2 regions of the Candidatus Macondimonas diazotrophica genome follow, and region 2 is predicted to be linked to the other one. Evidence: riboswitches for the same ligand, from Rfam matches in the RefSeq annotation. Region 2 holds a riboswitch; the other holds the start of a gene.
The links. Region 2 has a riboswitch for cobalamin ahead of cobO (cob(I)yrinic acid a,c-diamide adenosyltransferase). Riboswitches for the same ligand answer to the same signal wherever they lie in the genome.
Positions count from the first base shown of each region.

Region 1 (14,244 bases), on a different contig from region 2:
CCGCCACAGCACGTCATCCGCTCCGGCCTGCCGATTGGCGGCGCGCGCCAGCACGAACAGCAGATCCGACAGCCGGTTCAGATAGCGCAGTGTTTCGGGGTTGACCGGTTCGGTGCGGGACAGCGTGCAGGCGCGCCGCTCCGCACGCCGGCACACGGTGCGGGCCAGATGCGCCCAGCTGGCGCCGGCCGTGCCGCCGGGAAGGATGAATTCCTTGAGCGGGGCGAGTGGCTCGTTGAGCTGATCCAGCCAGCTTTCCAGGGCGGCGACCTGCTCGGCGCGGATACTTTGCCTTCCCGGGATGCACAGCTCGCCGCCGACGTCGAACAAGGCATGCTGGATTTCATCGAGCCGGCTGTCCCAGGCATCCGGTAGGCCAGCGGTGCGCAGCAAGCCGATCAGGGCGTTGAGTTCATCGACCGTCCCGAAGGCTTCGACGCGCGCGTGATCCTTGGAGACGCGCTGGCCATCGCCCAGGCCGGTGGTGCCGGCATCGCCGGTGCGGGTATAGATTTTCGACAGGCGGTGTCCCACCTCATCCCTCCGTCAGTCGATAGTGAATCGCCAGTTCCAGCGCCTGCACCGGCTGTGACCAGCCGGTCGGCTCCAGTGGCGGAATGCGGTTCAGCGTGGCTTCGGCATCGCGATCCAGAACGGGGTGGCCCGAACTGGCCAGCAGCCGGACATTCACCACGCGACCCTCCTCGGTCACATCGTAGCGCAGCCGAACCGCGCCTTCCCAGCCGCGTCGGCGCGCGAGGGCAGGGTATCGGAAATGCCGACTGAAATCATGAAGAACGCGGCGCTGCACGGTTTCTCGCACCGCATGATCGGCCGCGTCCGGATCGGGCGCAGCGATGCGGGGAGTGGCTGACGGTTCTTCCGCGCCGGCCGTGGACCGGGCTGGTGCCGGCGGCGGCGTTGTGGCCTGGGCCGGTTGCGGTTCCGTGAGCGGGGGTGTGGGCACGCTGCGAGCCGACGCCACGCGGGCGGGTGCGGGCGCTGGCTGCCCCGTGGTTGGCTTGGGCGGTCCCTGTTTCTGGGACCGGGTTTCTCGGGGCGGCGCGCTCGCGGCACTGGGCGGGGGTGGTTCGGCGGGCGCCGGCAAGCGAACCATAGTCAGCGTTCGGCTTTCGAGCGGCGATAGGGGATGCACGATCGGTGACCGCAAAGCCAGCGCGCCAAGCAACACCAGATGACCGGCCAGCGCCGCGAGCAGCGCGCTCGCGGCGAGACCGTTGAACGGCGGGCGGATCGCGCCGGTCACGGCGTCCGATAGGATAGCGTGAGATAGCCCGCACGACCGGGCTGCTCATAGGTCGCCGCCGTCTGGTAGTCCTTGTCGAGGACGTTTTCGATGCGCACCTGCAAGGCCCATTGCGGCATCAATAGCCATTCGGCGCGTAGGTCGAGGCGTCCGTAGCCCGCCAGGGACACGGTGTTGGCGGCATCGTCGTAACGGCCATCCTGCGCGAGAAGAGTGGTCCCCAGGCGATAAGCGCCCATGATGCGGTCCAGCTCGATCCGCCCGGTCAGTTCGGCCCGTCGCGGCAGTTCGGCACCGGTGGTGCGGTTTTCGGTATCGAGCGCGGTGAGCGCCGCATGGGCACGCCATTCTTCCGACCGGTAGGTCAGGCCGCTTTCCACACCGTCGATCCGGGCCTGGTCGATGTTGCTGACCGTGCTTTTCGCCGCGTCGAATACGATCAGGTCATCGATGTCATTGCGGAACACATTCACGTTGAGGGTGAACTGCGCCAAATCGTACTGCAGGCCGACTTCCATGTTCTGCGCTGTTTCGGGATCCAGATCGGGATTTCCCGCGTAGAAGCCTTCGTCGGGGTAGTACAGATCGTTGAACGTCGGCGCCTTGAATGCGGTGCCGTAACTGGCGGTGGCGCGCAGATTCTCGCGCAGGGCCACGCCCCAGGTGGCATTTCCGGTGGTGTGGGTTCCGAAGGCTTCATTATCGTCGCGGCGCAGGCCCAGGATGAGCTGATGCCGGCCGAGATCGATCTGGTCCTGGGCAAAGACGGCCCAGTTGTCGCGGCGGTCTTCGGAGAAATCCGTTGTGCTGTCGACCCGGTCGCGCCAACCGTCGAGTCCGACGGTAAGCAGTTGTTCGCCCGGCAAGCTGAGGTCGTTCTGCCAACTGGCGCTCTGGCGTCGCGTGTCGAAGGTTGAGAAATCGCTGCCATTGGCGAGGTTGTCGGTTTCGTCGCGGCTCTCCCCCACCGTCAGCCGGCTGTACCATGTTTCGGTCAATTCGCCGCCGACATGGGCGCTGATCACCTGCTCGACGAAATCGGTCCGGTTGGGAAATCCGTCGTAGTCGGTGCGTCCTTCGGCACGCAGGGCTTGCGCCCCAAATTCCACGCCATTGTCCAGGTGGTGACTGACGCCGAAATTCAGCGCGGTGTTGCGGTACCGGTCATCGTCCGGCTCCACGGTGGTGGCGCCGAAGCTGGTGGGAGCGCCGTTCTCCTGAATGTCGTAGCCGTCGCTGGCGAGGCCGGACACAGTCAGGTGGTAGCGGGTGTTCCCGATCTCGCCGCGGGTCGCCGCGCGGCCACTCCAGGTGCCGAAGCTGCCGCCGGTCACGCTGGCCTGCCAGCCACTGCCCGTGCCGGGACGGGTGAAGATCTGGATGACACCGCCCAGCGCATCGGCGCCATACAGGCTCGCCCGCGGACCGCGCACGATCTCGATGCGCTCAATCTGATCCACCGGCAGGTATTCCAGCGCGGTGGTCCCGGAGGTGGCCGAGCCGGCCCGGATGCCGTCGATCAACACCAGGGTCTGGCCGGCGCTGGTGCCGCGCAGGCTGATGCTGGTATTTTTCCCGAATGCGCCGTTGCTTGAGACATCGATGCCCGGTTGACCGGCCAGCAGATCCGGCACGCTGGTGGGCCGCAGCCGTTCGATGTCGCTGCGGGTCAGCACGGTCACGGGGGCGAGTGTGTCGTCGACGGTCTGGGCCGTTCGTGTGGCGGTTACGACGATCGTCCCGGTCTCTTCGTCGGTTTGGGCTTGGGCGCTGCAAAGCGGCAGCAGCAGCCCGCAGGCCAGCAGCGAGGGGTGGCGAAAAAAGGGATGATCCATGTGATTTGTTCCTGCCTGAGGTGATGGTCGGTCTGGTGAATCCAGAGCAGTCCGGCGGTCATCACACCCAACGCAGGCGGCACAGGAAGAATGGTCTGTCGCCATTGTCCGGCTGTGTTGCCCGCCGCAACACGCATCTGGACCTTGTCCACACAGGCCGGTCTCCGGGCTGATGAGTTGCCGGACAGGGCCGGCTCGCGAAGCCCGCCTTCCCATGCAGCGCACAGTGGCATGGGGGCTTTGCGACTCAAACACCGTTGCGGGGGCAGCGTCGGAATAGGTTGAAGAAACCGCACCGACTTCCCGTTTCACCCGCGCGGCAATAGGGCTGCGCGGACACCTGTGGGAATTCAGGTGCGCTCAGCCTAAGGGGCGAGCCGGAGGGTGTCAATCGGTGGTGGAGTGCGGGGGGATGTCAAGCCTTTCCAGATACATCAGCAAGGTGCGCTGACGGGTCGAGCCGTTGTCATCGCTGACCAGCAGTACGCCGCGCGGACCGATGCGGGTCATCCCTTCAAAATTGTCCATCAGCCATCCGTCCTGAAGCCGAAACACGGCCAGCGATTCGGGGCGCAGTGCCAGCCCGGCGGTGGGCGGCAACGTACTGCGGCGCAGCGCGATTTCGAGCCGTCCATCCTCATAGCAGCGTTCCAGCGACAGGATTTCGTCGTTCTCCCAGGCATTCAATGCGACCAGAGCGCAACGGGGGCCGGTGCGCAGGAGATAAGGGAATTGACGTCCATCACGGTTGAACACTGGCGTATGGTGGGCTGGGCGGAACGCCGGCGGTGGCAATTCCGGTGCGCTCAGCAGGCCCAGACGGGAATGCCAGGTCAGCGCCTCCAGCGCGGCATTGGGCTCGGCATAGGCCGCAGCATCGGCGAACGGCCTGGGCAGGGGGAGATCGGCAAGCCAGCGGCCGCGCCGGTCGATCCGGGTAATGCGCGGGATACGCTCGAAGGACACGAAGAGCGCCGGTGCGCCATCGGGGCCAGGTGCCCAGGTCAGGCCCTCGGCGTCGCCCCATTTGCCTTTCAGCGGCCGGCCGTTGGCGCCGGTGAGGGGGTGACCATCCAGCAGTTCGACATCCGACAGCCGGCCATCAGTGAACACCGGCCGCATGCGCAACAGCCAGCCGAAATCCGATACGGCGTAGAGTATGCCCTCGGCGGGTGACCAAGTCAGATCGGACAGGCCGCGCAAGGGCGTGCCGTCGGGCATTTCATCCGGCAGCCACAAGGTGCCGCCCAGGCGAACCTGCTGATAAGTACTGCCGGTGGGATGCAGCGGGGAGAGCTGAACCGGTTGAGGCTGCTCGGGTGCCCTGCCGCCGATCCAGGCGACGCATGGCATCGCAACAGCGGACAAGCCGAGCAGGATCGCGGCCGATACCCGCATGCGTCGTGTCCGATTTGGCCGGGCCCCCGCCTTGGTGGTCTGCATGCCAGGCTAGCCTTTGGGTGTGACTCTGAATCGCGCCAGATCCGGATCGTCGATGGCCTGGGCCGGCAGCCCGATGATGCGCGCCAAGGTATCGAGATCGGTCATGCCGCGTTGCAGGCGGACCTTCCCATTGGCGTCCCGATACAGGATGGCCGGCGTGCCGCTCACGCCCAGCCGATCCATCATCTTGCGGTGGCGGCTCAGCGCCTTGCGGGTGTCGTCCTGGATGGTGGCTGCCACGGCAATGCCGCCTTCACGGAAGCGGCGCTCGTTTTCGGCCAGGGATTGGGCCGGATCCTTTGACTGCAGAATGGCTGCTGCCTTGCCAGTGCTGCTGGCCTTGATGACATCCACCATCAGGTGACGGACCTGCAGCCCTGCATCGTGGTAGCGCCGCGTGACCCGCCACAGCAGATGGCAATAGCCACAGTTCGGGTCGGTAAAGCTGTAGATCACTCGAGTGGGCTTGGCGGCACCTTCGGCGACCCACCGCGCCGATTCGATCTCTTTCCACAGGGCATCCAGTTCGGGGCCCAGAACGTGGTCTTCGACATGCAACTGGGTCAGATCCTGTCCAGTCTCGTCGAGGATATTGCCAATAAAGAGATGGCGGCCATCGGCCGAGACATAGACTACATCGGCGCGTCCGCTCTCCCGCGCACGCAGGACATAGCCGGTCATCTGGGCGGGCGCCTCAAAGCGGCCTTCGACCTGCAGGCCCATCTCCAGCAGGCGCGCCAGAACGGACGGAACCGGCTCGGCTGCGGCCACGCCGCCGGCGAGTCCCAGAAGCACCGCGGCCACGGCGATGCGTACTCGCGCCCGGAGGTTGCTTGCCGCGACCTTCGGCGTTCCGCCAGAATGGATGGACATCAACGAGCTGCCGGAGCGGATGGAAGCGTCATGCAACTGATGCACAGTGTGTATTCCCTTGGGCTGGTTCGTGCGCGTGGCTATTGGCGCATCTGGGCATTTGGCGCGTTGCTGATGACCTTGGCGGCCTGCTCTCCCGACCCCGAGCCAGTCGCTGGGATTCCGGCCGATCGGGCGCCGGGGCGTTGGGATTTGACCGCCATTTATGCCGATGAGGCGGCTTATGAGGCGGATGCGCGCCGTCTCGCGGAAGATCAAACCCGCTTTGCCGATTCGTGTGCCGGTCAGATGACCCAGGCCCGCCGTCTAGCCGATTGTCTGGCGCAGTACGCGGGATTGATGGAGCGGGTCTCCCGCCTGGCGGGCTATGCCCAGCTGCGTTACGACGAGGATACCACCAACACCGAGGCACTTGCCCGCAAGCAACAGGCCGAGGCTTTGCAGGCGGCGGTCGAGGAGACAACCAGTTTTCTCGAACCGGAGATCCTCGATCTGGGTGTGGACCGTATCCGCAGTATGATGCGCAGCAATGACATCTTGAGCGGAGCGTATCGCCGTTTTTTGGACGAACGGCTCCGCCTTGCCGCCCATACCCTGCCGGCGGCCGAAGAGCGTTTGCTGGCCATGACAGCCGCGTTGGGTGAGACACCGGCCAATATCTATGTTGCCCTGACCAATGCCGATATGCCGTGGCCCACGATCACGCTGCACGACGGCCGCACCTTGCGTCTGGACCAGACGGGCTATCAGCGCGGGCGGCAGTTTGCCGACCGGGGGGATCGCGAACGCGTGTTTCAAGCGTTCTGGAACGCATTTTCCGGTTATGAGCAAACCTTGGGGGTCGCGCTTTACGGGCAACTTCAACGAGATCGAATGCTTGCGCGGGCGCGGCGCTACGACAGCAGCCTGGCGGCCAGCCTGGATCGCGACGGCATTCCCCTGGCGGTTTACGAGACTCTGATCGAGGAAGCCGAGAAAGGGCTCCCGACCTTGCACCGCTATCTGCGTCTGCGTGCGCGGCTGATGGGTGTGGAACAACTGAAGGCGTATGATCTGTATGCGCCAGTCACCCAAGCGAGTCCCCAGTTCACGCTTGGTGAGGCCGAGCAGGCTGTTGTGGCGGCGACGGCGCCGCTGGGCGCGGACTACGTGCAGGCGCTGACCCATGGCTTGAACATGAGCTGGATGGATTCGGAGTCACGCCCCGGCAAACGATCGGGCGCTTATATGATGGGCTCGATCTACGGCGTGCATCCTTATGTCATGATGCATTTCAACGGCGATTTCGATTCAATGTCCACGCTGGCGCATGAATGGGGCCATGCCATGCATTCGCATCTGGCCAATCGTCATCAGAATTTCCTCAATGCCCAGTACGCCATCTTCCTCGCCGAGGTGGCTTCGACGGTCAATGAACGCTTGTTGATCGATCATCTGCTCGAGCAAGCAGGATCGGACGATGAGCGCCTGTTTATTCTGAATGAAGCGCTCGAGAGTTTGCGCGGCACATTTTTTCGGCAGGCCATGTTCGCGGCGTTCGAGCGGGATGTCCACGGACGGCTGGCGAATGGGGAAGCGCTGACCGGTGCCGATTTCAGTCGCTTGTACCTGGCGCTGGTTCGGCGTTATCTGGGGCACGATGAGGGCGTGGTGGATATTGCCCCCGCCTACGGAATCGAGTGGGCATACATCCCGCATTTTTATTACAATTTCTATGTCTACCAATATGCCACATCAATCGCAGCGGCCAATCTCCTGGCTGATCAGGTGAATACCGGGGAACGCGCGGCGCAACAGCGCTATCTGGCTTTGCTCCGCGCAGGCGGAGCGGACAATCCCTATCGCTTGCTCAAGGACGCAGGTGTCGATCTCGCAACCCCCGCACCCTACCGGTCACTGATCCGGCGCATGGACCGTTTGCTGGATGAAATGGAAGCAATCGTGGCACGGCGCGGCCTGTGAAGCGAGGCGAGAGATTCATGGACGTTGAGTTTTATTTCGATATTGCCTGCCCTGAAGCCTATCTGGCATTCAACCGACTGGAAAACCTGGAAAAGAATGCGGGTACTCGAGTGCTGTACAAACCCGTGTCGCTGCCCAGTCTGTATCGGATCTGGACTGGGCACGAGGAAGCGCCGCGCGCCCGGTTGAGCGCGGCGCGGCGCCGGATGGATCAGCGCGATTTGCTGCGTCAGGCCGAATCGGCGGATCTCTATCTGAAGGAAGAAATGATTCAGAATCCGCCGGATACGCTGGACGCCATGCGGCTCATCATCGGGGCATCCCTGGAGCAGCGCGCGGCCCTGATGCGCAACTTGTTCCAGGTCGTCTGGGTGGATGGTGAGGATGTCGGAAATCGCGGCGTGCTCGAGTGGATCGCCGAGGTCAGTGAGGTTGATCCGGGCTTGATCGATCGTCCCGAGGTTCGCAAGGCGCTGGATTTGGCGACGGACGCAGCGGCCAATAGTGGTGTATTCGGGGTCCCCACGTTCCGTGTGAATGATCGCCTCTGGTGGGGATTCGATCGCATGAACTTCGTGGAGCATGCCGTGGGCGCTGCTTCAGAGGGTGCGGTTGTTCGCCAATCAGGTGGCCAGATCGAGTTTTTTCACGATTTTGCCAGCCCTTTTTCCTATCTCGCCGCAACGCAGATCGAGGCGTTTGCCAAGCATCACGGTGCAACCCTGATCTGGCGACCCATTCTGTTGGGGGGGCTGTTCAAGCGTATCCATACCCCCTTGGTTCCGCTGAGCGTGATGTCGCGACCGCGGCGGGAATATATGGCGCGCGATTTGATGGATTGGGCCGAAGCCTGGAATGTTCCGTTTCAGTTCAACAGCGAATTTCCGCTCAATACGCTGCAGGCTTTGCGTATTGCGCTGGCGGCGCCGCAGCTGACGCTGCCGCTTTACCGTGCAGCGTGGGCTGATAATCGCGATATCAGCAATCCGGATGTCATTGCGCAGATCGTTCGGGAGGCTGGAATGGACCCGACGGAGGTACTGGCGCGGGCGGGGGCGGATGATTTCAAGAATGCCTTGCGGGCGAATACCGAGATGGCCGAAGCAATCGGTGCATGCGGCGTGCCCACGTTCCGTGTCAATGATCGGGTCGTGATCTGGGGACAGGATCGATTTGACACGATGCATCGCGTCCTCGAGGGCTGGGTGCCCGCTGTCGATGCCACGCCTCGAATCTGACGCGGATTGTTGCCGCGCTCCGGGGGGTGCGCAATGAGTACTGCATTGCTCACGCATCCCGTCTTCCTTCAGCATGATATGGGCAGTCACCATCCCGAGCGTCCCGCGCGGCTGGAGGCGATTCACCAGGTATTGGCCGCCCGCGGGCTGTTGAGTCAGGTCCGGCCATACGAAGCACCCCGTATCGAACGAGCCGCCCTGTTGCGGGTCCATCGGCCCGAATATCTGGACCAGTTGGCGGCCGTCTCACCCCGCGAAGGCTACGCCTTCATCGATCCGGACACCGCCATGAACGTCCATACGCTCGAAGCCGCCGAGCGGGCGGCAGGCGCGGCGATCCTGGCGACCGATCTGGTGCTTCGCCGGAAGGTGGACAACGCGTTTTGCTGTGTGCGGCCACCTGGACATCACGCAGAGGCCGCGGCTGCGATGGGATTCTGTTTCTACAACAACATTGCCTGTGCTGCGGCGCACGCGCTGGCGGTTCATGACATGAAGCGGGTGGCCATCCTCGACTTCGACGTCCATCACGGGAACGGCACCGAGGATATTTTTCGCGACGATCCGCGGGTCCTGTTCTGTTCGAGTTTTCAACATCCCTTTTATCCCAATACGCCAATCGACCATGGTCATTCCACCATCATCAGCGTGCCGCTTCCCGCAGGGACTCGCGGCATGGAATTTCGCGATGCGGTGGGCAGCGCCTGGTTCTCGGCGCTGGAACGGTTTGCGCCCGAGATGCTTTTCGTATCGGCCGGATTCGATGCGCATCATGACGATCCAATGGCGGATCTCATGTTGAACGAACGTGACTACGCATGGATCAGCGAAGAGATCGTTCGTTTTGCCCGAAACCATTGCCAGGGCCGGATCGTGTCATCACTCGAAGGCGGATATCATCTGACGGCCTTGGCGAACGGGGTTGCCGAACATCTGTCGTGTTTGTTGTCCGGCTAGCCTCCCGGTATTTACGGCTTCATCACGAAAAGAACGAATCTTGGTGTATCGGAAAGTCGATTTTATTCTGAATAGATATTGATGCATTTTATCAAGATTCCTGAGCAACTCTTATTGACAGGGGATTCGCCTGCTGCCTATTATCGGCACTGCATTGGCACTGATGGATGGCCACGGGTGGGCCAAGCGGTGACAATCGGTAGGAATCCCAATACAGAGGTCGCGCCGCCATGCGCCAAGCCTCGCCGCGGGAATTATGAGTCTGAAACACAAAATCTCTAGCAGGAGAACAGCAATGGTATCGAGCTTCAAGAAGACCCTGGCTGGCGTGGCCCTGGCTGCTCTGCCCCTCATGGCTTCGGCCCAGATGGCCGAAATGAAGGATCAGGCTCTTGCTGATGTGAATGGTCAGCTGGGCATCATTGACCTGACCACCATCGGCTACGATGTCAACTTTGGCCCCCTGGGCGCGCCCCTGTTCGGCCTGCCGTTCACTTTGGGCGCTTCCAAGATCGGCCTGCCTGGCTCCACCGGCGTTGCCGTGGTGGATTTTGAATGGACCAACTTCGGCCCCACCGTCGGTCCCTTCAGTGCGCTGAACATTGGTGTGTTCGATGTCATCCCCGGCATCGGTCCCGACCTGATCAGCCTGCCCGAGTTCGTGTTCAAGACCGGTATCCTGGGCGGTGTCCTGGGTGGCGTCGGCGCGACCTACATCCTCGAGAATGGTCTGACCCTGCCGGTTCCCGTGATTGGCTTCCGTCAGGTCCAGGTGATCTGAAGATTCGCCTGACTGGTGAATGCAAAATCGCCAAAGACCCCCGCCTCGTGCGGGGGTTTTTTTTGCCGGCTATTTCTTCATTGGGGCTGTGTCGAGACTTTGAAGCATTGTCGGCCGTTCTGCTCGCCACTTAGAATGGTCGACGCCTAAGGAGCTGCCTGCGGATTGGCAGTCCGGTATGTCGAGGAATAATGTCATGGAAGATCAGAGTTCGGCAGGTGCGCGACTGCGGTCCGCCGTTGAGCGCGAGCGTCCCTTGCAGGTGGCCGGTACCATCAATGCCTATGCGGCGCTGTTGGCCGAGCGCGCCGGGTTTCAGGCTTTGTATCTCTCCGGCGCCGGTGTGGCCAACGCCGCATTTGGTTTGCCGGATCTGGGCATGACCAGCTTGACCGAGGTGTGCGAGGAAGTTCGACGCATCACGGCGGCAACGCGGTTGCCGCTTCTGGTCGATGCGGACACCGGCTGGGGGCATGCCTTCACCATCGCGCGCACCACCCGTGAACTGATTCGCGCCGGTGCGGGAGGGATGCACTTGGAGGACCAGGTTGCCGCAAAGCGTTGCGGCCATCGTCCGGGCAAGGCGCTGGTTTCCATTGCCGAGATGATCGATCGCATCAAGGCTGCGGTGGATGGGCGCACTGATCCGGATTTCGTGATCATGGCACGCACGGATGCCCATGCCTCGGAAGGAGCGGAGCGGGCCATCGAGCGGGCTCGCGCGTATGTCGCGGCCGGGGCGGACATGATTTTCGCCGAAGCGTTGCATACGCTCGAAGAATATCGCGCATTTACGCAAGCCGTACCTGTCCCGGTGCTGGCCAACATTACCGAGTTCGGCAAGACACCGCTGTTCACGGTCGAGGATCTGCGCGGGGTGAACGTCGGATTGGTGCTGTATCCCTTGTCGGCTTTCCGGGCCATGAGCGCGGCTGCGCTGCAGGTGTACACCGCAATCCGCCAACATGGCGGACAGGAAGGTGTGCTGCCGCTGATGCAGACCCGAGCGGAACTCTATGAGGTGCTGGGTTATCACGAGTACGAACGCAAGCTCGATGACCTGTTTGGACAAGGATCGGTATAGACACGGCTTTTCATCGATGTCGGCGCCTCATTTTGCCCGCCATGCTTATAACGAATTGAATCGAGGGATATTTTCAAGGAGTGCTTCATGGAAGAAAAAAAACCACTGAGCGGTGCCGGTCTCCGCGGCCAAGTCGCCGGTGAGACCCGCTTGTGCACCGTCGGCAAAGAAGGGGCGGGGCTCACGTACTGTGGCTACGATGTGCGTGATCTGGCCGCGAACGCCCGTTTCGAGGAAGTCGCCTACCTGCTGCTTCATGGCGGAGAATTGCCGACGGCTGCGGAGCTCGCCGCCTATCAGGCCAAGCTCAAGAAAATGCGGCAACTGCCCGTGGCGTTGCGTGAGGTGCTCGAGCGTATTCCAGCTGGTGCCCATCCCATGGATGTGATGCGCACCGGTTGTTCCATGCTGGGCAATCTGGAAACGGAGACCGATTTTTCCCAGCAGCGCGATGTGGCTGACCGTCTTCTGGCGGTATTTCCCTCTATCATCACCTACTGGTGGCGGTATGCGCATGAGGGGGTGCGTATCGATACCGAAACCGATGCCGATTCCATCGGCGGGCATTTCCTGCAACTGCTCCATGGTCGATCGCCCAGTGCGCTGCACGAACAGGTGATGAATGTTTCGCTGATCCTGTACGCCGAGCACGAGTTCAACGCCTCGACGTTCACCGCCCGGGTCTGCGCATCCACCTTGTCCGATATGCACTCGTGCATCACCGGCGCCATCGGTTCCCTGCGCGGCCCACTGCACGGCGGCGCCAACGAAGCCGCGATGGCCATGCTGGAGCGTTGGCAGAGCCCCGAGGAAGCCGAGGCCGCCATTCTCGACATGCTGGCGCGCAAGGACAAGATCATGGGCTTCGGTCACGCCATCTACCGCACGTCGGACCCGCGCAACGAGGTCATCAAGGCGTGGTCACGCCGCTTGGCCGAGGAAGTGGGCGATCCGGTGCTGTACCCTGTTTCCGAGCGCGTCGATGCCGTGATGTGGCGCGAAAAGAAGCTTTTTCCCAACGCCGATTTCTATCATGCGTCGGCGTACCATTTCATGGGAATTCCCACGCCTTTGTTCACGCCGATCTTTGTCATGTCCCGGCTGACGGGCTGGGCGGCGCATGTGATGGAGCAGCGTGCGAACAACCGCATCATACGACCCAGTGCCGACTATGCGGGTCCTGCGCTGCGTCCTTACCGGCCGATCAGCGAGCGCAGCTGAAACCTGTTGGCTTACCGACGTCGCGGCGGCCAGTGCGGTCGTCCGGCCTTTCGACATGCTCAAGAAAAAAGGACTTTTTCCATGGCCCATGACATTCGCTCCGCCAAGCGCCCCAAACCCGACAAGATTCTGGTCGACATGGCCAACTATGTGCTCGACGCCAAGGTCGAGAAGAGCAAGGAGGCGATGCAGACGGCGCGCTACTGCCTCATGGATACCTTGGGGTGCGGTTTGTTGGCGCTCTCGTTTCCGGCATGCACCAAGCTCATGGGCCCGGTCGTTCCGGGTGCCGTCATGCCGGGTGGCGCGCGGGTGCCCGGAACCGCCTATGAACTTGATCCGGTGCAGGCCGCGTTCAATATCGGCTGCATGATTCGGTGGCTGGACTACAACGACACCTGGCTCGCGGCCGAGTGGGGCCACCCCTCGGACAATCTGGGCGGTATCCTGGCACTGGCTGATTACCTGAGCCGGCGCGCCATCGCCCAGGGCGGCGAGCCGCTGCTAATGCGGGATGTGCTGAAGGCAATGATCAAGGCACACGAGATCCAGGGCGTGACCGCGATCGAGAACAGCTTCAACCGTGTCGGCCTGGACCACGTAATGCTGGTGCGTATCGCCACGACCGCAGCTTGTGCGGCGATGCTTGGACTGGAACGCGATGAGGTCATCAACGCCATCTCCCACGCCTGGATCGACGGTTCGGCGCTGCGGACCTACCGGCACGCGCCCAATACGGGGTCGCGCAAGAGCTGGGCGGCGGGTGATGCAACCTCGCGCGGTGTGCGGCTGGCACTGATGGCGGCGACTGGCGAGATGGGTTATCCCTCCGCGCTCACGGCCAAGACGTGGGGCTTTCAGGATGTGCTGTTCAAGGGGAAATCCCTGAGTTACAAGCAGCCTTTCGGCAGCTACGTGATGGAGAATGTACTGTTCAAAATCTCTTTCCCCGCGGAATTCCACGCGCAGACCGCCGTCGAAGCAGCGATTCAGCTGCATCCCCAGGTCCGCGACAAGCTGGAGCGCATCGAGCGCATCGTGATCCAGACCCAGGAGGCCGGGGTACGCATCATCGACAAGACCGGTCCTTTGGACAATCCCGCCGACCGTGACCACTGCATCCAGTACATGGTGGCCGTGCCGCTGATCTTCGGACGCCTCACTGCCGAGGACTATGAGGATGCAGTGGCGCGCGATCCGCGCATCGATGCCTTGCGCAAGAAAATGGACGTGGTGGAAAACACCCAGTTCAGCAAGGACTATCTCGACCCCGAGAAACGCTCGATCGGCAATGCGGTGCAGGTCTTCTTCAACGATGGCACCAAGACCGACAACATGGTGGTCGAGTATCCGGTCGGCCATCGGCGTCGACGCAAGGAAGGCATTCCCCTGCTGGTGGAAAAATTCGAACGCAATCTGGCGACTCGACTTTCCGCGAAACGCTGCCAGCGTATCCAGGACATCTGCGCCAATCAGAAGCAACTCGAAGCGACGCCGGTTCCGGAGTTCGTGGACCTGTTCGTCGTCTAAGCGTCCATCCGAAGCGGGAAGCTCGGTTCCCGCTTCGCCTGCGTCTTGAATCG
Region 1 covers NZ_SRIO01000001.1:214,634-228,877, reverse strand. The annotation lists gene E4680_RS01155 (cob(I)yrinic acid a,c-diamide adenosyltransferase) at 1-534, opposite strand, end outside; gene E4680_RS01150 (energy transducer TonB) at 536-1,267, opposite strand; gene E4680_RS01145 (TonB-dependent receptor domain-containing protein) at 1,264-3,102, opposite strand; cobalamin riboswitch at 3,241-3,461, opposite strand; gene E4680_RS01140 (esterase-like activity of phytase family protein) at 3,490-4,500, opposite strand; gene dsbG (thiol:disulfide interchange protein DsbG) at 4,552-5,418, opposite strand; gene pepF (oligoendopeptidase F) at 5,449-7,380, shown strand; gene E4680_RS01125 (DsbA family protein) at 7,398-8,618, shown strand; gene E4680_RS01120 (histone deacetylase family protein) at 8,652-9,575, shown strand; gene E4680_RS01115 (DUF6160 family protein) at 9,871-10,356, shown strand; gene prpB (methylisocitrate lyase) at 10,553-11,440, shown strand; gene prpC (bifunctional 2-methylcitrate synthase/citrate synthase) at 11,528-12,661, shown strand; gene E4680_RS01100 (bifunctional 2-methylcitrate dehydratase/aconitate hydratase) at 12,743-14,191, shown strand.
Region 1: another riboswitch for cobalamin. It lies ahead of E4680_RS01145 (TonB-dependent receptor domain-containing protein); the one in region 2 lies ahead of cobO (cob(I)yrinic acid a,c-diamide adenosyltransferase).

Region 2 (14,244 bases):
GCCTGCGCCGTCGCCGACAGCGAGGACGATGGCATCGCGCTCAGATAGGCCCGGACGCACGCCGGCCATCCGTCGAGCCCCATGCTCAGCGAACGCCCGGCCCGTTCGCCGGATTTCAGCGCGCCGGTGATCCCGTCGTACTTGTTGGCATAGCCGCGCGGTGTGATCATCAGCCCCGCCTGGCGGTAGGTGCTGCGATTGCCGATCAGCACCGTGGACAGCATGCCGATCTCGCAGTCGGCCATGTCCGCCAGACGCGTGGCCTGGATCGACTGTTTCGGGCGGTAGGCTGACTTGACCACGGCGACCGGGGTATCCGGCGCGCGATGGCGGAGCAGGATACGCTGTGCCTCGACGATTTGTCCCGTGCGTCGGCCACTCTTGGGGTTGTAGAGCGCCACGACAAAATCGGCGCGCGCGGCCGCCTCGAGCCGCCGCGCGATGACCGGCCAGGGCGTGAGCAGGTCGGAGAGCGAGATGGCGCAGAAATCATGGGTCAGGGGAGCGCCCACCAGCGCGGCGCAGGCCGACAGGGCGGTTGCCCCCGGAACGACCTCGACCTCGATGTCGCTGTCCGGATGCCACCCGGCCTGCAGCAGGACTTCGTAGGTGGGACCGGCCATGCCGTAGATGCCGATGTCGCCGGAGGAGATCAGCGCGACGGTACGGCCCTCCCGCGCGTGGGCATGAGCCTCGACACAACGATCGATTTCTTCGGTCATGCCCTTGCGGATCACCCGCTTGCCGGACAGCAGGGGTGTGACCAACTTGATGTAGGTGGCGTAGCCGATCACCACATCGGAAGCGGCGATGGCCTCGCGCGCCCGCTGGGTCATGTGCGCTTCGGCGCCCGGGCCGAAACCGACCAGAAAAATCCTGCCCTTGCTCATGCCGATGTCCTCCTGGCAATGGAAACCGTGGCGTGCTTGCCATCGGTGCCCCGGTGTTTGTGCTTTTCGAGAACGAGCGCCTCGATGCCAGCGCCTGCCGCGAGCAAGGCAGCCGCTTCCGCCACTGATGGCGTGCCCATGTGGCGCCGCACTGTTTCCGAAGGACTGGGTACGGCCACGACCGCCAGCGCCGCGGCGCTAAAGAAATGCAGCGTCCAGCCGCGCTCGGCGGCCAGTGCGAGAATCGCGCCCTCATCGCGTTTCCGGTCGATGGTGGCGACCGCATCGACCGCGGTGGATTCGAGGCCGGCCAACGCCAGCGCCTGATCCACCGCCGCGCGCACGGTGCCGATCGCAGCGTCCCGGTCGCAGCCCAACCCGACGATCACCTGGCGCACGCCGGCTCCTGCGGTGGCCGGTAGACCACCAGCCGCTCCGCCAGCTGCTGCCAGAGCGTCGGATCAATGTTGCGGTGCGTCACCCACAGCACGGCGCGAAAGCGCTCCAGCACCACCGCCTCGAACCGGTCGAAACACACGATGTTGGCGGGCAACGGCGTCTGGCGCGTCCACCAGTTGCGCGCGCCGGCCTCCTGGACGAAGGCGATCGGCTCCCCATTGACGACATGGGCGGAAACCCGGGTCACATTGATTTTGGGCGCCTCCAGCCGCCAGCCGAGCTCGCGCCCGAGAATATCGACCGGAATGGTGGCCCCCACATCTGATGCCGTGGTCAGGACCACCGTGGCGCCCAGCCGGTCGGCGAGCTGCTCGGCATAGGCATTGGCGCCGCCGACGTGGCCGGACAAGACGGGAATGACGAATTGCGCGGCATCGTCCACCACCAGCACGCCCGGATCCTCGTCTTTGGACTTGAGATGCGGCGCGATCAGGCGCACCACCGCGCCCAGGGAAATGAAGAACACGATCTGGTCATAGCGCGTGAACAGGCCGCCGATCTGTGCACTCAGGGCACCGGCGTAGACCTGCACGCAATGGGGCAGGTCGGCCATGGTGGCCGCGAACTTTTCCGGGACCACGACTTCCGCCTGGGGCAGAGCGGGCGCGAGCCGGACGAGCTGGGCTGCGCCGTGGCGGGTGATGGCGACGAGAGCGACGCGGGGTGGATCGACATTCATGGGGGAGGCTCCGGGGTGGAGGATTTCCGGCGGCAGCCCCGCACCATGGGACCGCGCGCCCGGTACGGATTGCGCACCAGCAGCAATGACAGATAGTTCACCTCGGTATTGCACAGCCGCGTCACGTCGCAGACCGTACGTTCCTCGGGCGTGCCGATCTTTTCGATGAACCGGGTGTGCGCCAACAGCCCGCGCCGCGACAGCAGTGCGATGAGCGGATCGAGCAGCGGCTTGACCTTGAGCAGTACGAGGGTGTCGAACCCATCGAGTAGTGCTTCGACGGTGTCGATGCCGTAGGCCGCCGGAACGATGGCAATGGCCTCGTCGGTATCGGCCAGCGGCATGCCCAGCCGGGCCGCGGCGGCGTGATAGGCGCTCACTCCCGGAACCGTCACGATGCGTGCTGCCGGCTCGAGCGCGGCCAGCGTGCGGGCCAGATGGCCGAAGGTGGAATAGGTCGAGGCGTCGCCTTCCACCAGAAAACAGACATCCCGTCCGACGGCCAGATGCGCCTGCACCGTGTAAGCCGCGGCAAGCCAATAGCGGGTCAGACGTGTGGCATCGTGGGTCATGGGAAACTGCAGCGCGGTGGCGTCCGGCGGTACCGCGAGTCCGGCGCGCCGGACGATGTCCAGCGCATAGCTGGCGCCGCCTTTGCGGCGCACCGGGTAGGCCCACAGGGCTTCGCCGTGCAGCAGTGTCCAGGCGCGGCGGGTGATGAGTGCCGGATCGCCGGGACCGAGGGACAGACCATAGAGCGTGCCCGGTTCAGTCATCGGTCGCTCCGGGTGTGGCGCACACGACCCATACCGGGTTCTCGGCGGCGAGGCGGTGCATGTCGAGCAAAGGGCGGCTGCGTGCGGCCTGCAGTTGCGTGATGTCCCACACTGCGCCCAATGCCTTCAGCGTGGCCAGTGCGGCGCCGAGGTTTTCGAAGGTGACGAAGCTCATCACCAGAACACCATCCGGCTTCAGACGCATCAGCGCGATGCGGATGAGCGTGTCCAGTTCGCCGCCCGAGCCGCCGATGAAGACAGCGTCGGGCGCAGGCCAGTGCGCCATGCCTTGCGGCGCCTTGGCGTGAGCCAGGGCGTAGTTGTGCACACCCAGCCGCGCGCCGTTGCGGGCGGCGATAACGGCATCCTCGGCGTTCTTCTCGATGGCATAGACATAGCCGTCCGGGCAGAGCTGCGCCGCCTCCAGACCCACACTCCCGGAGCCCGCACCGATGTCCCAGACGATGCTGTCGGTGCGCAGCTGCAAGCGCGCGAGCACCAGCGCGCGCACTTCACGTTTGGTGATCAGCCCCTTGTCCGGCTGGCGCGGCTGATAGGACTCATCGGGCAGACCAAACCGTACCGGTCGCGGCCGTGGCGTGGCGCGCCAGAGCAGCACGACGTTCGGGTCTGCGAAGCGCATCTGCGCCGCCTCGGCAATGGTGCAGTCGGCGCGCACGCGCTCTCCGGCCTGCAGCAGCCGCTCGGCGACCGCCATGTGCCAGTCCGCGTCGACCCCCGCGGCCACCAGCATGCGGGCAATCCGGTCCGGGCCGTTGTCGGGGCTGGTGAAAATGGCCAGCCTTTCGGCCTGTTCCAGGGCATGCCGTAGCGGGTAGAGGCCGTGGTCCGGATCGGCATCGGGCAACCATTCCCCGCAATCGCGGCCGTGCACCGAGACGATCTTCAGGTCGTGCCACGGCAGCCCCAACCGCGCGCAGGCCAGTTGCACCGTGGACACATTCGGTAGCACCTCGCACGCATCGATGCACAGATGCGCCTGCAGGTACGCGGCGATGCCATGGCACAGTGGATCGCCCGTCGCCAGCACGACGACGCGCCGTCCTTCGCCCAGCGCCGAGCGAATCCACATCGGCACCGCGCGCAGCCGGCCGGTCAGGTCGCGCCGCTCGGCCTGTGCGGGCAGGTGCCCGGCGAACAGCGCCAGCGTGCGCGCCGCGCCGATCACCAGATCCGCATGCGCCAGATGATCCAGTGCCCGCGCGCCCAGGCTGGCAGGGCCGTCGTCCAGCACGCCGATGATGCGGCAACGGGGGTGCGGTTCGGGGCCGGGCGGGCAAGCCCGATGTTCAGCAGCGTCCATCATGGTATTCCTCGGCCATCTTGTGGCCGTCGAAGTCACAGACCAGAACCCGCAGGGTGAATCGCCTGGGGTAGCGCCCGACGAGCGTGTCGATCACGGCGCAGGCCAAAGCGTGGTGAAAGGCTGCCGCCAGGCCCAGTTCAGCCATGCGCTCGGCGGCATAACGCGCCGTTTCCGCCGCCCGGATGTCTGCGCAGACGGCTGCCGGCGCGCCGCAGCCTGCGGCGAGTCCGGCCAGTAGATTCATGTCCACCTCGGCGCGTCCGGCGTGAGTGATGGTTTCGCCCTGGGCCATCTTGGTGAGCTTGCCGACCATGCCGCCGATCACCACGTGCCGGATGCCGGTGCGGACCGCCGTGTCGAGGGCATAGCGCAGAAAGTCCCCCATCTGGACAAAACAGGCTGGTGCCAAATCAGGCAGTTCCTGAATGACGAACTTCTCCGTGCGGCCACCCGTGGTCAGCACCACGGTATCCTGTCCCTGCGCCACCGCCACCTCGACGCCCTGGATCACGCTGGCGCGAAACGCGGCCGTGGAGTAGGGGCGTACGATGCCGGTGGTGCCGAGGATGGAGATACCCCCGACGATGCCGAGACGGGCGTTCAGGGTCTTGCGCGCCATGGCCTCACCTTCGGGAACCGAGAGCGTCACCTCCAGGCCGAGGATGCGCAGCAGATCGCCGGCCGCGATGCGAACGTTGGATTCGATGTTGCGGCGCGGCACGGGATTGATCGCCGCCTCACCGACCGGCAGGCCCAGCCCAGGCAGTGTGACGACGCCGATGCCAGGGCCGCCCTTGAGCCATACCTCGCCCGGCGCTGCGGGGAGGGGACCCACCGCAGCGGTGAGGTGGGCGCCGTGGGTACAGTCCGGATCATCACCGGCATCCTTGACGACCACGGCCCGGGCGATGCCGCCTTCGAAGCCGCCCTCGCAGACGGGAAAGCGCACCTCCTCGCCATTGGGCAGCAGACACTCCACCGTCTCGGGCACGACCCCGCGCATCAGCCCCAGGGTCGCCGCCCTTGCCGCAGCGGCGCTGCACGCGCCAGTGGTGAAACCGGTGCGCGTCCCTCGGGTTCGGGTCTTGGACATCATGCCGCGCCGCCTCGCCGTCTCACGCCGACTGCTGCGACTCGGCCAGCGCCAGCAGCGCATGGATGGCCGCAACCACCAGCGTCGAGCCGCCCTTGCGGCCGTCGATGACAATCCAGGGCACTCGCTCGAGCTGGGCAAGCGTGGCCTTGGACTCCGCTGCCGATACGAAACCCACCGGCATGCCGATGACCAGCGCGGGGCGCAGCGCATGCACCTCGATCAGACGCACCACCTCGAGCAGGGCGGTGGGCGCATTGCCAACCGCGATGATGCCGTCCTCGAGCAGCCCTCGCCGATGGGCGCAGCGCATGGCCTGCACTGCGCGGGTGGTGTTTGCGCTGCGCGCCTGGTCGATGACTTCCGGCGCCGCGATGAACTGGTGCAGAGCCACGCCGAAATGGGCCAGACGCGGCGCCGACAGTCCGGCGAGGATCATCTCGACATCGGCCACCAGGGGCCGGCCGGCGAGAATGGCCGCAACGCCTGCGGCGACCGCCTGAGGATGAAAGCGCGTCAGGCCGTTGAATTCGAAATCGGCGGTGGCGTGAATCATGCGCCGCACGATCGGCCACTCGGCGGCGCTGTAGGTGTGCGCACCGGCTTCGCGATCGACGATGGCGAAGGAATCGTGCTCGATCTGCCGGCCGGCCGGGGTCAGCTGCTCGGTGATGGTATTGGTCACGGCATCGCCACCGCATGCGAATGATGACCGTGGCCGTGCGTGTGGGCGAATTCACGGTACTTGCAGCCGTCGCAGGGCATGCGCGTGGTCTCGCAGCCCGCCTCGGCGACGCGCAGGGTGAGCAGGTCGAAGATTTCCGCCTCGAAACCGAAATGCACGCCACAGGCAATGCGCAGGTGCGGGTACTGCCGTTGCAGATGGGCCACCTGCCGCTCGATGCGCTGCATCAGCGTTCCGGTAAAGAGGTAGTAGGGCAGGACGATGAGCTGCATCATGCCCAGCTGCGCGTGACGCTGGACGACCCGCTCCAGGCGTGGATGGGTGATGCCGGTAAAGGCGGTGTCGACCAGTTCATGGTCGCTGGACTCCTGCAGCCAGCGCGCCATCTTGGCGACCTCGCCGTTGGCCATGCGGTCCGAAGCCCCCCGGCCGAGCAGGATCACGCCGGTGGTGCGGGGGTCGGGCATGTCCAGCTCGTGCATGGCGGTGCGCAGCTGTCGCTTCAGGATCGCCAGGATGGGATCGCAGGCATCCAGATGCGGCGCGTAGACGAACTCGGTTTCGGGATGGTTGCGGCGCGCCGCCTCGATGTGTTCCGGGATCTCCATCTTCACGTGGCCAGCGGCATTGAGGATGAGCGGGACGACCACCACCCGTCGGGCCCGCCGTGCTGCCCGCGCCAGGCCCTCGGCGATGAGCACCTCGGCAAATTCGATGAAGCACACCTCGATCGTCCAGTCGGGCTGCTGCTGTCGCCAGATCTGGGCAAACATCTCGATCTCGTGGTTGCCCGCCGGCTCGCGCGAGCCGTGACCAATGAGCAGGATGACGTCATTCATGGCTTGTCCTCGACCGGTGGTGTTGCGCCGCGGCGGAAGCGATGGGTGAAGGTGGGGTCGTAAAGCCGGGATTTGGCGACCACCGGCCAGTGGCGCGCGCCCAGTGCCGGACTGGCGATGATCATGGCCTGACTGTTGATTCGGGCGGTGCGACAGCGCTCGCGGATATCGGCGAGTGTGCCCCGGATGATCCGTTCCTCCCCGGGCCAGCTCGCCTTGTGCACCACCAGCACCGGCGCATCGTCCGGCCAACCGGCATCGCGCAATTCATCCTGCACCGTCTTGAGCAGGGTGATGGACAGAAACAGGCACAGCGTGCAGCGATGGCGCGCCAGCTCGGCGAGCGACTCGCCGGCGGGCATGGGGGTGCGTCCGGCGACACGGGTCAGGATCACCGTCTGAGTGATCTCCGGCAGTGTCAGGCTTTCCACCGCGCTGGCCGCCGCCGCCATCGCCGAGGAAATGCCCGGAACGACGGCAATATCGATGCCCGCCGCATCCAGCGGTTGCGCCAGCTCGATCAGGGTGCCGTAAAGACTCGGATCGCCGGTCTGCAGACGCACCACAACTGCGTGGCGCTGCGCTTGTCCGATCAGCCAGGCGCTGATTTCTTCCAGCGTCATGGTCTTCGAATCGGCCACCGCGCAACCGGGCGGCGCCCAACGCAAGGCCGCCTCGGACACCAGCGAGCCGGCATAGAGAATCGCGCCGGCGGAGGCAATCAGATCCCGCCCCTTGACCGTGATCAGGTCGGGATCACCCGGTCCGGCGCCGACGAACCACACCGTACCCATGCTCAAGGGCTCCAGCGCTGGTCGAGCAGGCCGAACGTGCCGCCCAACACGAGCCAGAACAGGGCATTGGTCACGGCTGTGGCGACGATGAAGGCGTGCGTCAGATTGGGCGGCACGGTACCGAGGGCGCGCGCCGCCTCGGGTGCGCCCATCAGGTGAGGCGCGAGGATCAGCACCAGGCCGAAGCCCCGGATCAACGGGCTCGCGGCGAACCCGATCATCGCAAGACCCGAGGCGGCCCCGCCCACGGCCAGCAGCCATCCTTGCTGGCGTGCCGCCAATTCGGCGGTTTGCGCGCCGGGCAGCTCGGGCGGCAGGCCGATGGCCGGCGCCACGAAGAACACGGCATAGCCCAGAATCCCCCAGAACAGGCCTGAGCGCCCGTCAAGCCGGACGCCGCGCAGCGTCGTTGCGGCCGCCAGCAGCATGGCAAAACCGCAGGCCATCACCAGGTTGGCCATGGCGGTCTGCACGGCGCGCAGAGCGCTGCCGGCGCGAGAATCATGCCCCCCCGCAGGGCCGTCCATCCCCTGCGGATGGGCGCCGTGCTCATAGCGCTCGGCTTCGAGAATCAGCGGCACGACCCGGACCTGCTGCACGGCCGTGAGCAGCGTTCCGGCTATGATGGCCGCTGTCAGCGCGATCAGCAGGCGATGTCGAAATCCGGCGGCGTGCATCGGCTGACGCTCAATGGCAGGGGAAGACAACGGCATGACGCGTATCGTGCGCAGCGTTGTGCAGGCTGGGCGATGCGGCAAAGCCGGCCAGATAAAGCAGCGCGCCGCCGAGCAGGGCAAAGACGACTGCGGGCACCATCCTGGCCGCGACGGTTTGTGGTGCAGCGATCGGGGTTTGTGGAGCGCTCGCGGGTAGGGTGGGCATGGGTCAATCCTCGGGGTTGAAGGTGGACAGCGCAGGCGCGAACAGCCGCGCGGTGGCCAAGGGGTTGGCGGGAAAATAGGCATGCAGGTAAGCAGCGGTCAGGCGTCCCAACCGGTAGACCGGCTCGCCCCGCTGGCCGGCGCGCGCGCCCTCGCTCCAAGCGATGGGATCGAGCGGGCTTTCGAAGCGCGAGTAGTGAAAGCTGTGGCCACGCAGCGCGCCTTCGGGCAGCGCGACGCCATGCAACCCGATGTTGGCCAACCGTTCACCCATGACCCCGTGACCGGGCAGGATGCTGACCATGGCGGCGCGGGTGCCGGCACGGTCGGTCAGCGAGTCGGCCAGATAGAGCATGCCGCCACACTCGGCGACGATCGGCCTGCCCGCTGCGTGATGGGCGCGAATCGCGCCGTGGAGAGTGCGGTTGGCGGACAACGCGTTCAGATGCAGCTCGGGGTAACCGCCGGGCAGGTAGAGCGCATCGCTGTTCGCCGGCAAATCGCCATCCACCAGGGGCGAAAAGAATACGGGTTCCGCGCCCAGGGCGCGCAGCAGATCGACATTGGCGCGATAGAGGAAGGCAAATGCCGCATCGCGCGCGATGGCGATGCGCACGCCCGCAAGCGGCCGGTCAGGCAGCGGCGCGACGGCGGGCGCGCTGAAGCAGACGGCTGGCGGCAGGTCGGCCGTCATTCCGTTCAAGGCCAGGGCAGCGCGATCGATGCGCATGTCCAGATCCCCGATTTCGCCGGGCTGAACCAAGCCCAGATGCCGTTCCGGCAGGGCGATGTCGGGATCACGGGGCAGCCAGCCCAGCGTCGGCAGATGGGCGGGCAGGCTCTCGGTCAGCATGGCGTGATGCCGTTCGCCGGCGACCCGATTGGCGAAAATGCCGGCAAAAGGCAGCTCGGGTCGGTAGCTGGCGAGGCCGTGTGCGATGGCGCCAAAGGTCTGCGCCATGGCCGAGGCATCGATCACCGCGAGGATCGGAATACCGAACAGGGCAGCGAGATCGGCGCTGGAAGGCTGCCCGTCGAACAGGCCCATCACCCCCTCGATCAGGATGAGGTCGGCCTCGCCCGCGGCCTCGAACAGCAGCGTCCGACAATGCGCCTCGCCACCCATCCACAGGTCGAGCGCGTAGACCGGCGCGCCGGATGCACGTTCCAGAATCATCGGGTCGAGAAAATCCGGGCCGGTCTTGAAGACACGCACGTGCCGGCCGCACGCCCGCTGCGCGCGCGCCAGCGCGGCCGTGACGGTGGTTTTTCCCTGGCCCGAGGCGGGGGCGGCCACGAGCAGGGCGGGGCAGCGGCGTTCGCTCACAGGTCCACCCCTTTCTGGGCGCGCACCCCGGCCCGGAACGCGTGCTTCACATCGCGCAGTTCGGTGACGGTATCGGCCGCCTCGCGCAATGCCTGGGGTGCGCCGCGGCCGGTGATGACGACATGTTGCAGGGGCGGCCGGGCCGCGAGATCGGCCAGCACGGTCTCGAGCGGCAGCCAGCCGTAACGAATGGGGTAGGTGAGCTCGTCGAGCACCACCAACCCCAGCGCGGGATCGTGCAGCATGTCCCGCGCAACCGCCCAGCCGAGCCGCGCCGTTTCGGTGTCGCGCTTGAGGTTCCGGGTTTCCCAGGTGAATCCTTCGCCCAGCAGTTCCCAGCGCACGCCGGGATGGTTCTGGAAAAACGCCTGTTCGCCGGTATCGGTGCGGCCCTTGATGAATTGCGCGACGCCGACGGTGAGGCCGTGCCCCAGCGCGCGCGCCACCATGCCGAAGGCTGAGCTGGACTTGCCTTTGCCCGGCCCGGTCAGCACCAGCAGCAGGCCCTGATCGCGGTCCGCGCGGGCGATGCCGGCATCCACGACCGCCTTTTTACGCGCCATCCGGTCCTGGTGGCGCTGTTCGGCATCCGCAGCGCTCATCGCCGGGCGGCACGCAGCAGGCAGGCAGGGGACGGGAAGCGATCGCGGTACATTGGCGCAGGCAACGCCGACCCGCTCGGGGACAGATTGGTCATGTCGGTTTCCTCCAGGCGTGCTCACCCGCACGCGGTTCGCCGGACTGCGGGACAAGGCGGAGGAAACGAACAGACGCAGGACGGTCTCGCAGACCGGCACGCCGCACGCATCGCCCTCCGCAATGCCCTTGATGGCTTCAGGCCGGTCTCCGGGCTTGCGAGCAGATCCCCGAGGATCCGGACGGATCGCCTTCCCGCGCCGAAAGCGCAGTGGCAGCTGTGATCCGTCTTGACTCGCCTACCGTTGCGGGGGCAGCGCCGGACTGGTTCGGATCCGCAAGAGATCCTGAACGCACCGGCTTCCCGTTTCATCCCGTGGGCGGAACGCCCGTGGGACACCTGAAGCGGACTTCATCATAAGCGCGGGCCGGCCGGCGGAGCAAGGCTCGGGCGCAAAGTCCACTGGAGGGGCGGGCACATCGAAGCGCGCGTATCCGGGGTGAAACCCCGGCCCCATCCCAGGGCATGATCGTCTTGAGATTGGCGGGAAGCTGTGACCATGAACGCTGCAACCGGATTCGCCCAAATGCCCGCGCCGCCGTACTACGCCGTGATCTTTTCCTCGCAGCGCACGGAAGGGGATCACGGCTACGGGGAGATGGCCGAGAGGATGACCCGGCTGGCGGCGCGCCGGCCGGGTTTTCTCGGTATTGACAGCGTGCGCGGCACCGATGGTTTCGGCATCACGGTTTCCTATTGGGCATCCACCGAGGCCATCGCGGCCTGGAAGGCGGATGTGGATCATCGTGCCGCCCAAGCGCGTGGTATGCGCATTATGCGGTCAGGATCGCTCGGGTCGAGCGGGCGCACGCCAATCCGGCGCCGTGACGGGCGCCGGCTTCGTGCCGCAGATGATCAGAACTTGAGCGTGGCCGCAGCGTAGATCGTCCGGCCCAGGCCCGGCACGGCGATGCCCCAGGGAATGCTGTTGATGCCCATGGTGGTGCCCTGTCCGACATAAGCGCCGCCGGTGGGCAGGTCGTAAAGCGTGTCGAACAGGTTCTCGACACCAAAATCGAAGCGCACCTGCTGGCGTTCATAGCCGCCCCGCAAATTGAGCAGGGCATAGCCGGCGGTTTCGATCTCGTTGCGCACATCCGACAGATCGTCCTTGGCATCGACCATCACGACTTCTACGGCGTTATCCCAGGGGCCCTGCGCGTGGGTGAGGGCGACCTTGGCGTTGAGCGGCATGATGTTGTAGAGCCCGTCATCGGTGTCGCGATTCTCGCCCTTGGTGTAGTTCACCAGCCCCTTGACCCCGAAGGCGCCCAGGGTTGTGTCGGCCAGCGGCAGATACCCGGACAGGTCGACGCCGTAGAGCACCGCTGTCTCGTTGACATATTCGAGGACCACGAACTGATCGCGCGCCATGTCGTTGGCAGGTCCCGCACACAACGCGTTCATCATCATGCCGCTTCCGGCGCAGCGCTGCGCGTCGATGTAATCGGTGACGTAGGTATAGAAGGGCGTGACCTTGAGCCCGCGCGCATGGTCGGCGCTGTGCCAGTCGAAACTGGCCGAGACCGTGTGCGCCGTTTCCGGATCGAGATCCGGATTGCCCACATAGCCGTTTCCGTCACCCACGAAGTTGTTCATGATGGCCGCCATGGCGTTCTGCGACCAGGCATAGCGCTCGTAGAGGTTCGGCGAGCGGGTCTTCATGGCGTAACCGAACTCGAGATCCATGGTCGGATCGATCCGATAGCGCGCCAGCGCGGCCAGATCGATGTTGTCGTCGTTGCGTTCGCGATCCTCGGCATTGAAGACAGCCGCCGACTGCGCATAGCCGGCGGACATGTCGTTGTAGCCCTGCACCGGTCCCGTATCGGTCGTGACACGCTCGTAGCGCCCGCCGAGGAGCGTGCTCCACTGGGCATCAATGGTGCGTTCCCACTCGGCGAACACGGCCATCCGGTCCCGCTGGCCATCGTTGACGTTCCAGAAGATGTTCGGCGCCATGCCGCCGAAGGTGGCCGGCTCACCGTCGGCATTGAGCATACCGGTCAGATCCGCTGGCGAGGGCGGCCACCAGTCATCCAGGCGGTAACGTTGGTATTCCCCGCCCAGTCGCAGGATGTCGGCCTCGCTGAGATCGATGCTCCCCATCAGCCGGGCGCCGATGTTCTGGCTCTCGGTTTCCATCGGCATGCCCGGAGCCACGATGCCGGGCGCAGCGCCGTAGATAAACTGCTTGTCATCGCCGAAGTCCATCTTGTGATCGACGTCTTCATAGTAGGCGCGCGCATCCAGCCGGCCCCATTGATAGCGATTCCGGTAGCGCAGGTTGAAGCGATATTCGGTGTTGTCCACCATGTCCATGCGCTGGTTGGGGTAGTTCTGCTCAGGGATGTCCTGATAGCCGGCCCGGGCCTCGATCAGTTGCTCGCCATCCTTGAAGGCCAGGCCAAGCTGGTGGCTGTGCACCTCGTAGGCGGTGGAGCCGACCTCATCGCGCGGCAGGTCCTGACCGGGGCGGCCGGTGGCGGTGAAATTCTTGAAGTCCCCCCCGGCCTCGTAGTTGTCGGACTGGGCGTAGGCGCCGTCATAGCGCAGGCTGATGTTTTCACTCGCCTGGGTCACGGACACATGGCCGCGATAGGCATCGCCGTTGCTGCGATAGCCGCCGCCGATCTCGCCCTTGGTCAGGCGCTGCGCACCGTCCTTGGCGAATTCCGGCGCGGCCGACTCGACGGCGATGGTGCCGCCGATGGCGTCGCCGCCGACGCTCACCGGCGTGAGGCCGGCCCAGACCTTGATCGATTCGACCTGGGCCGGATCGAGATACGACAATGGCGGATTCATGTGATTCGGACAGGCCGAGATCAGGCTCATGCCGTCCACCAGGATGCGCAGCCGGTCGTCCGCCAGCCCATGCAAGCTGAGCAGGCTCGAGATACCGCCGGCGGCATTGACTGCGACACCGGGTGCATCGGCCAGCAAGCGGGCCGTATCGCTGGTGGCCGCACGCCGAGCGGCGAGATCCTGCTCACGGACCGGACTGCCGCCGAAAGCTTCCAGGGCTTCCGCTTCCCCGGTGACGGTGACGGGTGGAAGTTTCTGCGCCGTTTCGGCGCCCGCGATCAGGGGCGCGAGCAGCATCAGAACGGTGACCGGAACCGGGCCGGGTCGCAGGCTTGTCGTGGGTTGGCGGCGTGCCATCAAAATCACCTCTCAAATCGGGCTTGAGCGCGAGCCAGTGAACCGGCCGCGCAGGCGCGTCGTGAGCCGCCGGGTGGCGAATCGAGCGCATTTGTTTTCAATGGCGGAAGACAGCGCGGAACAACGGCCCCTTCTCGGATGGCGTCACAGCGCCTTCGGGCACGGTCGTGCCATGAGGGAACTCTGCCCCGATAGTAGAAACTCGGGTTTTCTTTGGGAATGCGGCAAATCGTCGCGGGGTCGTCCTGACGGGCGGGATGGTGCGCGACCGCAGACGGCTTGGCCGGCCCCGGATTGACAGCGGTTCAGCGGCGGCGTCATTCGAGGGGATATTCGTTCCAGGCCGATTCGGGTGGATCCTCCGAAACGCTGGCAGCAACGCTCAAGGCGCGTTGCCAGGCGGCATGGTCGAAGACGATGCGCTGCTCATCGAAATAGGCCTGGGCATTGGCCAGGACATCCTCCAGAACCGCCAGCACATAGCGTAGGGCCAGCGGCGAGTGCGCGAGATGCGCCGGAATCGCCACCTGAAAGCGCAGCACCGGATCGTCGTCATGGTAGCCGCCCATGCGCATGCCCATGAAATCCGGCTGCCAATCCTCCGAGGCGGGCATGAAGGTCACCTCCAGACCCGG
Region 2 covers NZ_SRIO01000011.1:21,867-36,110, reverse strand. The annotation lists gene cobJ (precorrin-3B C(17)-methyltransferase) at 1-890, opposite strand, end outside; gene E4680_RS09180 (cobalamin biosynthesis protein) at 887-1,288, opposite strand; gene E4680_RS09175 (cobalamin biosynthesis central domain-containing protein) at 1,276-2,028, opposite strand; gene cobI (precorrin-2 C(20)-methyltransferase) at 2,025-2,804, opposite strand; gene cbiE (precorrin-6y C5,15-methyltransferase (decarboxylating) subunit CbiE) at 2,797-4,128, opposite strand; gene E4680_RS09160 (cobalt-precorrin-5B (C(1))-methyltransferase) at 4,115-5,227, opposite strand; gene E4680_RS09155 (precorrin-8X methylmutase) at 5,247-5,909, opposite strand; gene E4680_RS09150 (sirohydrochlorin chelatase) at 5,906-6,748, opposite strand; gene cobM (precorrin-4 C(11)-methyltransferase) at 6,745-7,542, opposite strand; gene E4680_RS09140 (CbtA family protein) at 7,545-8,255, opposite strand; gene E4680_RS09135 (CbtB domain-containing protein) at 8,230-8,424, opposite strand; gene E4680_RS09130 (cobyrinic acid a,c-diamide synthase CobB) at 8,428-9,750, opposite strand; gene cobO (cob(I)yrinic acid a,c-diamide adenosyltransferase) at 9,747-10,352, opposite strand; cobalamin riboswitch at 10,571-10,805, opposite strand; gene E4680_RS09120 (antibiotic biosynthesis monooxygenase family protein) at 10,947-11,330, shown strand; gene E4680_RS09115 (TonB-dependent receptor) at 11,303-13,609, opposite strand; gene E4680_RS09110 (hypothetical protein) at 13,927-14,244, opposite strand, start outside.